Regions from separate parts of the Vibrio sp. J502 genome, predicted to be linked through region 2. Evidence: riboswitches for the same ligand, from Rfam matches in the RefSeq annotation. Region 2 holds a riboswitch; each other region holds the start of a gene.
The links. A riboswitch is a leader RNA that binds a small molecule or an ion and turns the genes downstream of it on or off. The one in region 2 is predicted to bind thiamine pyrophosphate.
Positions count from the first base shown of each region.

Region 1 (3,275 bases), 1.4 Mb from region 2:
ACCAAAGAAGCGCCAAACTACCGCTTGGGTTAATGACGAACCACGAATAGCTTGAAGCTTATGGGGAGCGCGATGCTCCCCATCCACTACATTAATGATTGAGATTGACCTTAAATGACTAAAGATATCCATGACCAACGTATTCTGATCTTAGATTTCGGCTCTCAGTACACACAACTGGTTGCCCGCCGTGTTCGCGAAATCGGTGTTTATTGTGAGCTGTGGAGCTGGGATGTTGAAGAAGCAGACATCCGTGAATTCAACCCAGATGGCATTATTCTTTCTGGTGGTCCTGAAAGTGTGACTGAAGCCAACTCTCCGCGTGCGCCACAATATGTGTTTGATTCTGGCGTACCTGTGTTTGGTGTTTGCTATGGCATGCAAACCATGGCTGAACAGTTGGGCGGAAAAGTGGCCAGTTCTGAGGAACGTGAATTTGGTTATGCAGCTGTACAGCTAATGGGTGAATCGGCCCTGTTTAGCGACCTTGAGCTAACGCAAGATGTTTGGATGAGCCATGGTGATAAAGTGGTGCAAATTCCGGCTGATTTTGTTAAAACAGCGCAAACGGAAACTTGTCCTTATGCGGCAATGGCGAATGAAGAGAAAAAATATTATGGCGTGCAGTTTCACCCAGAAGTCACGCACACCAAAAACGGTCTAAAAATGCTTGAGAATTTCGTTCTCAACGTTTGTGGTTGTGAGCGTCTATGGACGGCTGAGTCTATCATCGAAGATGCAGTTGCTCGTATTAAAGAGCAAGTCGGCGACGATGAGGTGATCCTTGGCCTATCGGGTGGTGTAGATTCGTCAGTTGTGGCGATGCTGGCTCACCGAGCGATTGGCGATAAATTAACCTGCGTATTCGTTGATAACGGCCTATTGCGTCTGAATGAAGCTCAGCAAGTAATGGATATGTTTGGCAACAAGTTTGGTTTAAACATCATTCATGTTAATGCAGAAGATCGTTTCCTCAACGCACTGCAAGGTGAGTCTGATCCGGAAGCGAAACGCAAAATCATCGGCCATGTGTTTGTTGATATCTTCGATGAAGAATCAAAGAAATTGAAAAATGCGAAATGGCTTGCGCAAGGCACGATTTACCCAGATGTGATTGAATCGGCTGCCTCTAAAACAGGTAAAGCGCACGTGATTAAATCTCACCATAACGTTGGCGGTTTGCCTGATGATATGGAAATGGGATTGGTTGAACCACTGCGTGAGCTTTTCAAAGATGAAGTACGCAAGATTGGCCTAGAGCTTGGCCTGCCTTACAACATGCTTTACCGCCATCCGTTCCCTGGTCCTGGCCTTGGCGTACGCGTGTTGGGCGAAGTGAAGAAAGAGTACTGTGATTTGCTGCGCCGCGCCGATGCTATTTTCATTGAAGAGCTGCATGCCGCTGATCTGTATAACAAAGTGTCACAAGCTTTCACGGTTTTCTTACCTGTTCGTTCAGTAGGCGTTATGGGTGATGGACGTAAATACGATTGGGTTGTATCGCTACGCGCTGTGGAAACCATTGACTTTATGACAGCACATTGGGCGCACCTGCCTTATGAGTTCTTGGGTAAGGTTTCTAACCGTATCATCAATGAAGTGAATGGTATTTCTCGTGTGGTTTACGATATTTCAGGTAAGCCACCAGCCACCATTGAGTGGGAATAATTCCTCTAAAAAAGCGTACTCCTTCGGTGAGTGCCCTGTTATGATTGCTGCGAAATAGTCGGGGAGCCGATGCAGATTCTGCATAGGCTGAGATCGAAATTCGAGACCCGTCGAACCTGATTCAGTTAATACTGACGTAGGGAACTATGAGCACTTTGTCACGAGCCGAATAACAACGGCTAACCTTTGTAAATTCGATTACCGAACTTTCCAAACCACGGTCAAAGTCAGTTCCTGTATGTCTTGTCATAGGAGCGACCATGGCACAACCAATACAGAAACACACACAAGAAACGACGCTATTAAACATACCTGTTGTACTCACTATCGCAGGGTCTGACAGCGGTGGAGGGGCAGGCATTCAAGCCGACATCAAAGCGATATCGGCAACCGGCAGTTTCGCGTGTTCCGTTATTACCGCCATTACCTCACAAAATACTCAAGGCGTTTCTGCCATTTTCCCCATTCCACTTGATCATATTGAAAGCCAGTTAGATGCTGTCTTTAGCGACTTGAAGATCGTGGCCGTTAAAATTGGCATGCTAGCCGATGCCGGTATCATCAAGATCGTTGCCAAAAAAATGCAGCAATACCAACCCAAGAGCCTTGTGATAGACCCCGTGATGGTGGCGACCAGTGGTGATTTATTACTTGAGCAATCGGCAATCAGCACATTAAAAGAAACGTTGATCCCTTTGGCTGACATCATTACCCCCAATTTATTTGAAGGAGCAGTGCTTACTGGCAAGCCGGTTCCTCAGTCTGAAGCAGAAATGAACGACATGGTGGCTGACTTACGAGCGTTGGGTGCAAAGGCGGTGTTGCTAAAAGGTGGGCATTTAGAACACGCTGAAAACAGCAATGATCTTTTGATCATGAAATATTCGTCAGAATTACTCAGTGCGAAGCGTTTTCCAACCCCAAATACCCATGGGACGGGTTGCACGCTCTCTTCTGCGATCGCTTCTTATCTTGCTCAAGGAAATAACCTGCACAAATCCGTGTATTTGGCTAAGCAGTACATATCGCAAGCCATTGGCTATGCCGATGAACTGGATGTTGGCCAAGGTCGCGGCCCAGTTCATCACTTTTTTACTGGCCACACTCATGTGCGCTAAGCCATTGCCGGTGCGATGATGCTTGAGAAATTTGAGGCATTGGTTGTTCACTTAACCTGATGAAAAATAGATTGAACTCTAAAAGCCTCAAGCTTTTTTGAGGCTTTTTCATATTTATCGACTTGCCTTCAAAGGGCGATGTCGCCGTACGATAATTGGTTTACATCATGATGAAACCACTCGCATTTTGACATTTAATTAATAAGTTTCACTGTCAACAATGGCTCGGCTATCCATACTATTTTCACCGTACCCACTAAGCAAAAAATAAGGGATTGATATGTTGAAAACAAAGCATTTAGCCGTGCTGATTAGCAGTGTCTTAGCCGCAAACAGTTACGCGTTAAATATCTTACCTGACCCTGAAAATTCCGCGGGTTATATTGTCTCTAAAGTAGAGCTACAAGCGGCAGAAAAAGCCAAAACAGCGGATCCTATGTATGCTATTTGGTCGGAAGCACTAGAAACGCGTTCGAATGCGATTGTTGA
Region 1 covers NZ_CP104554.1:2,023,378-2,026,652, reverse strand. Annotated here, with positions in the region: gene guaB (IMP dehydrogenase) at 1-33, shown strand, start outside; gene guaA (glutamine-hydrolyzing GMP synthase) at 115-1,668, shown strand; TPP riboswitch at 1,718-1,828, shown strand; gene thiD (bifunctional hydroxymethylpyrimidine kinase/phosphomethylpyrimidine kinase) at 1,929-2,786, shown strand; gene N5E84_RS09350 (chitinase) at 3,067-3,275, shown strand, end outside.
Region 1: another riboswitch for thiamine pyrophosphate. It lies ahead of thiD (bifunctional hydroxymethylpyrimidine kinase/phosphomethylpyrimidine kinase); the one in region 2 lies ahead of thiB (thiamine ABC transporter substrate binding subunit).

Region 2 (3,275 bases):
TTGATGTGTTCTTTGACAATGAACGCGTGGGGCGCGTGACTTGGGATTTGGTTGGCGATCATAATGTCGATAACGCCTTAATGGCGATTGGCGCGGCGCGTCACGTGGGTGTCACTCCGGATTTAGCCTGTCAAGCTTTGGGCAAATTTATCAATACCAAACGTCGTTTAGAGCTCAAAGGCGAAGTGAACGGTATTACGTTGTATGACGATTTTGCTCATCATCCAACGGCCATTGAACTTACTTTGGGCGGTTTACGTAACAAGGTAGGCGATCAGAAAATTATCGCGGTTTTAGAGCCTCGTTCTGCTACGATGAAGTTGGGCGTACATAAGCAAACTTTAGCGGCGTCATTACAGCAAGCCGATTCAGTTTATCTCTATCAGCCGAACAATCTTGCTTGGTCGGTGCAGGATGTGGCTGACCAATGCTCACAACCAGCGCAAGTGAATGATGATATTGATGCTTTCGTCGCGCAAATTGCGCAGGAAGCCCAGCCGGGCGATCACATTTTGGTGATGAGCAATGGTGGCTTTGAAGGTATTCATAACAAGCTCCTACTTGCATTAAATCAAGCCATGTAATGCCAGCGACACAAACGAAATAGAGAGTTATGACAACACAACAGAAAGCCATCACTTTAGCCTTTACTGGCGCTTCAGGTGCTCCTTACGGACTTCGTCTGTTGGAGTGTTTATTGGCTGCAGATTACCGAGTGTATCTTTTGATCTCTTCGGCCGCGCGCGTTGTGCTTGCAACCGAGCACGGTTTGAAGTTGCCCAGTGGGAGTGAGGCAGCCAAAGCAGCGTTGGTGGAACATTTACACTGCGATGCCTCACAGCTTGTCGTGTGCGGCAAAGAAGAGTGGTTTTCACCAGTGGCTTCGGGCTCTGCCGCGCCAAAACAGATGGTGGTGTGCCCATGTTCGGCAGGCAGCGTTGCGGCGATTGCCCATGGCATGTCCGATAATTTGATCGAACGTGCTGCCGATGTCGTGATGAAAGAGCGTGGCCAATTGGTGTTAGTGGTGCGCGAAACTCCGTTTTCCACCTTACATTTAGAAAACATGTTCAAGTTGTCGCAAATGGGCGTCACCATTATGCCCGCTGCCCCCGGTTTTTATCATCAGCCGCAGTCAATTGAAGACTTGGTCGATTTTATGGTGGCGCGTATTTTGGACCATTTAGGCGTTGAACAAGGGCTTGTGCCACGTTGGGGATATGACTCACGCCCAACGGTGTAGCTTATTGCGTTAATTCCAATTACAATCCACCTCACTCAACGGGGAGCAAATCATTCATCTCAATGAATGCTGCTGAGATCAAGCGTGAGCTTGGGACCCGTAAACCTGAACCAGATAATGCTGGCGTAGGAATTGGGTTAGGATCTCAGAATAGGAATAATGGAATATTCTCATCCTCCTCAAGCCTGTGCCGCTCAACCAAGGAGAGCGACCAGTTGAACACCACTCTTAATACCATTGCACTTGCCACCATCACCTCTTTTTCAGCGCATGCCGCTGACAATATCCTTACCGTTTATACCTATGACTCGTTCGCATCAGAATGGGGCCCGGGACCGGCGATTGAAAAAGCATTCGAAGCACAATGCGCTTGCGATCTTCAGTTTGTGGCACTCGATGATGGGGTATCGATCCTAAACCGTTTGCGTCTTGAAGGTAATAACAGTAAAGCAGACATCGTACTCGGTTTAGATAACAACTTAATGGCCGAGGCAAAACAGACTGGCTTATTGGCAAATCATAATGTCGAGACGGGCCAAGTCACGCTACCCGGTGGTTGGAGTGATGAAACATTTGTTCCTTATGATTACGGCTATTTTGCCTTTGTTTACAATAAAGAGAAATTAGCAAACCCACCCCAAAGCTTAAAAGAGTTGGTAGAAAAGCGCGATGATCTTAAAGTGATTTATCAAGATCCACGCACTTCAACACCCGGTCAAGGTTTGCTGCTGTGGATGAAATCTGTCTATGGTGAGAAAGCCAATTTAGCATGGCAACAGCTCGCCAATAAGACGGTGACAGTCACCAAAGGTTGGTCAGAAGCCTATGCGATGTTTCTAAAAGGTGAGTCCGATCTGGTGCTCTCTTACACCACCTCTCCAGCCTATCATTTGATTGCGGAAAATGACGCCAAGTACGCGGCTGCCGATTTTGCCGAAGGACACTACATGCAAATGGAAGTCGCTGCGAAAGTAAAACACAGTGATAACGGCAAATTGGCCGATGAGTTCATGCACTTTATTTTAAGTGATCAATTTCAGTCGGTGATGCCAACCGGAAACTGGATGTATCCTGTGACGTCTGTCGCGCTACCGAAAGGTTTTGAAACGCTGGCTGTGCCACCAAAGGCGCTTACCTTTAGCGCACAAGAGGTGTCTGAGATGCGTAAAGCGTGGATCCGTGAGTGGCAAACCGCCTTAACGTTTTAAGGTGCGATAAAGTTTGAATGCTATTCCTAAAATAGGCATTGGGGTCGCGATGCTTGTCGCGACCTTTGTCATCAGTGCTTTGGCGGCGTTGCTGTTACAAGCACCCAGCTTAAATGTGATGCACGTATGGCAAGACCCGTATTATCGCCATGTCACTCAATTTAGTTTTTACCAAGCCAGCTTGTCGATGCTGCTCAGTGTTGGTTTCGCGGTTCCTGTTGCTCACGCACTTTACCGTCGTCGATTTTGGGGACGTGCGCTGCTGATCAAATTGTTTGCAACGACCTTAGTGCTTCCGGTGCTGGTGGGCGTATTTGGTTTGTTGGCCATTTATGGTAATAGCGGTCTGCTCGCCTCGCTGCTCGCGTGGTTTGATAGCAAACTGCCGTTTTCCATTTACGGATTAAACGGTATTTTACTGGCGCATCTGTTTTTTAATCTCCCGTATGCCAGCCGTTTATTGCTGCAAGCGTTAGAGTCGATTCCGGCAGAACAACATAAGTTATGCGCGCATCTTGGCATGAGTCATTGGCACAAATTTCGTTGGGTTGAATGGCCGCGTTTGCGTCAGCAGCTTCCTCATGTCTGTGGTTTGGTGTTCATGCTCTGTTTTACCAGTTTTGCCACTGTGATGGCACTTGGCGGCGGGCCTAAATCAACCACGATTGAGCTGGCGATTTATCAGGCGATCAAATTTGATTTTGATTTACAAGCTGGTGCGCTGCTTGCGCTGTGGCAGATGCTGTTATGCGGGCTGCTGTCTCTATCCATTTCACGTCTAGCGAAGCCATTAGCCATCACCACAGGGCGTCAAGCGAGTGATT
Region 2 covers NZ_CP104554.1:82,045-85,319, forward strand. Annotated here, with positions in the region: gene mpl (UDP-N-acetylmuramate:L-alanyl-gamma-D-glutamyl-meso-diaminopimelate ligase) at 1-584, shown strand, start outside; gene N5E84_RS00480 (flavin prenyltransferase UbiX) at 614-1,243, shown strand; TPP riboswitch at 1,273-1,392, shown strand; gene thiB (thiamine ABC transporter substrate binding subunit) at 1,459-2,451, shown strand; gene thiP (thiamine/thiamine pyrophosphate ABC transporter permease ThiP) at 2,465-3,275, shown strand, end outside.

Region 3 (3,275 bases), 100 kb from region 2:
ACGCGTGATGGTTCGCAATTTGATGTGTTCTTTGACAATGAACGCGTGGGGCGCGTGACTTGGGATTTGGTTGGCGATCATAATGTCGATAACGCCTTAATGGCGATTGGCGCGGCGCGTCACGTGGGTGTCACTCCGGATTTAGCCTGTCAAGCTTTGGGCAAATTTATCAATACCAAACGTCGTTTAGAGCTCAAAGGCGAAGTGAACGGTATTACGTTGTATGACGATTTTGCTCATCATCCAACGGCCATTGAACTTACTTTGGGCGGTTTACGTAACAAGGTAGGCGATCAGAAAATTATCGCGGTTTTAGAGCCTCGTTCTGCTACGATGAAGTTGGGCGTACATAAGCAAACTTTAGCGGCGTCATTACAGCAAGCCGATTCAGTTTATCTCTATCAGCCGAACAATCTTGCTTGGTCGGTGCAGGATGTGGCTGACCATGCTCACAACCAGCGCAAGTGAATGATGATATTGATGCTTTCGTCGCGCAAATTGCGCAGGAAGCCCAGCCGGGCGATCACATTTTGGTGATGAGCAATGGTGGCTTTGAAGGTATTCATAACAAGCTCCTACTTGCATTAAATCAAGCCATGTAATGCCAGCGACACAAACGAAATAGAGAGTTATGACAACACAACAGAAAGCCATCACTTTAGCCTTTACTGGCGCTTCAGGTGCTCCTTACGGACTTCGTCTGTTGGAGTGTTTATTGGCTGCAGATTACCGAGTGTATCTTTTGATCTCTTCGGCCGCGCGCGTTGTGCTTGCAACCGAGCACGGTTTGAAGTTGCCCAGTGGGAGTGAGGCAGCCAAAGCAGCGTTGGTGGAACATTTACACTGCGATGCCTCACAGCTTGTCGTGTGCGGCAAAGAAGAGTGGTTTTCACCAGTGGCTTCGGGCTCTGCCGCGCCAAAACAGATGGTGGTGTGCCATGTTCGGCAGGCAGCGTTGCGGCGATTGCCCATGGCATGTCCGATAATTTGATCGAACGTGCTGCCGATGTCGTGATGAAAGAGCGTGGCCAATTGGTGTTAGTGGTGCGCGAAACTCCGTTTTCCACCTTACATTTAGAAAACATGTTCAAGTTGTCGCAAATGGGCGTCACCATTATGCCCGCTGCCCCCGGTTTTTATCATCAGCCGCAGTCAATTGAAGACTTGGTCGATTTTATGGTGGCGCGTATTTTGGACCATTTAGGCGTTGAACAAGGGCTTGTGCCACGTTGGGGATATGACTCACGCCCAACGGTGTAGCTTATTGCGTTAATTCCAATTACAATCCACCTCACTCAACGGGGAGCAAATCATTCATCTCAATGAATGCTGCTGAGATCAAGCGTGAGCTTGGGACCCGTAAACCTGAACCAGATAATGCTGGCGTAGGAATTGGGTTAGGATCTCAGAATAGGAATAATGGAATATTCTCATCCTCCTCAAGCCTGTGCCGCTCAACCAAGGAGAGCGACCAGTTGAACACCACTCTTAATACCATTGCACTTGCCACCATCACCTCTTTTTCAGCGCATGCCGCTGACAATATCCTTACCGTTTATACCTATGACTCGTTCGCATCAGAATGGGGGCCCGGGACCGGCGATTGAAAAAGCATTCGAAGCACAATGCGCTTGCGATCTTCAGTTTGTGGCACTCGATGATGGGGTATCGATCCTAAACCGTTTGCGTCTTGAAGGTAATAACAGTAAAGCAGACATCGTACTCGGTTTAGATAACAACTTAATGGCCGAGGCAAAACAGACTGGCTTATTGGCAAATCATAATGTCGAGACGGGCCAAGTCACGCTACCCGGTGGTTGGAGTGATGAAACATTTGTTTCCTTATGATTACGGCTATTTTGCCTTTGTTTACAATAAAGAGAAATTAGCAAACCCACCCCAAAGCTTAAAAGAGTTGGTAGAAAAGCGCGATGATCTTAAAGTGATTTATCAAGATCCACGCACTTCAACACCCGGTCAAGGTTTGCTGCTGTGGATGAAATCTGTCTATGGTGAGAAAGCCAATTTAGCATGGCAACAGCTCGCCAATAAGACGGTGACAGTCACCAAAGGTTGGTCAGAAGCCTATGCGATGTTTCTAAAAGGTGAGTCCGATCTGGTGCTCTCTTACACCACCTCTCCAGCCTATCATTTGATTGCGGAAAATGACGCAAGTACGCGGCTGCCGATTTGCCGAAGGACACTACATGCAAATGGAAGTCGCTGCGAAGTAAAACACAGTGATAACGGCAAATTGGCCGATGAGTTCATGCACTTTATTTTAAGTGATCAATTTCAGTCGGTGATGCCAACCGGAAACTGGATGTATCCTGTGACGTCTGTCGCGCTACCGAAAGGTTTTGAAACGCTGGCTGTGCCACCAAAGGCGCTTACCTTTAGCGCACAAGAGGTGTCTGAGATGCGTAAAGCGTGGATCCGTGAGTGGCAAACCGCCTTAACGTTTTAAGGTGCGATAAAGTTTGAATGCTATTCCTAAAATAGGCATTGGGGTCGCGATGCTTGTCGCGACCTTTGTCATCAGTGCTTTGGCGGCGTTGCTGTTACAAGCACCCAGCTTAAATGTGATGCACGTATGGCAAGACCCGTATTATCGCCATGTCACTCAATTTAGTTTTTACCAAGCCAGCTTGTCGATGCTGCTCAGTGTTGGTTTCGCGTTCCTGTTGCTCACGCACTTTACCGTCGTCGATTTTGGGGACGTGCGCTGCTGATCAAATTGTTTGCAACGACCTTAGTGCTTCCGGTGCTGGTGGGCGTATTTGGTTTTGTTGGCCATTTATGGTAATAGCGGTCTGCTCGCCTCGCTGCTCGCGTGGTTTGATAGCAAACTGCCGTTTTCCATTTACGGATTAAACGGTATTTTACTGGCGCATCTGTTTTTTAATCTCCCGTATGCCAGCCGTTTATTGCTGCAAGCGTTAGAGTCGATTCCGGCAGAACAACATAAGTTATGCGCGCATCTTGGCATGAGTCATTGGCACAAATTTCGTTGGGTTGAATGGCCGCGTTTGCGTCAGCAGCTTCCTCATGTCTGTGGTTTGGTGTTTCATGCTCTGTTTTACCAGTTTTGCCACTGTGATGGCACTTGCGGCGGGCCTAAATCAACCACGATTGAGCTGGCGATTTATCAGGCGATCAATTTGATTTTGATTTACAAGCTGGTGCGCTGCTTGCGCTGTGGCAGATGCTGTTTATGCGGGCTGCTGTCTCTATCCATTTCACGTCTAGCGAAGCCATTAGCCATCACCACAGGG
Region 3 covers NZ_CP104554.1:3,347,691-3,350,965, forward strand. Annotated here, with positions in the region: partial or broken gene mpl (UDP-N-acetylmuramate:L-alanyl-gamma-D-glutamyl-meso-diaminopimelate ligase) at 1-602, shown strand, start outside; partial or broken gene N5E84_RS15735 (flavin prenyltransferase UbiX) at 632-1,260, shown strand; TPP riboswitch at 1,290-1,409, shown strand; gene N5E84_RS15740 (thiamine ABC transporter substrate-binding protein) at 1,564-1,848, shown strand; gene N5E84_RS15745 (thiamine ABC transporter substrate binding subunit) at 1,826-2,467, shown strand; partial or broken gene N5E84_RS21460 (ABC transporter permease subunit) at 2,517-3,264, shown strand.
Region 3: another riboswitch for thiamine pyrophosphate. It lies ahead of N5E84_RS15740 (thiamine ABC transporter substrate-binding protein); the one in region 2 lies ahead of thiB (thiamine ABC transporter substrate binding subunit).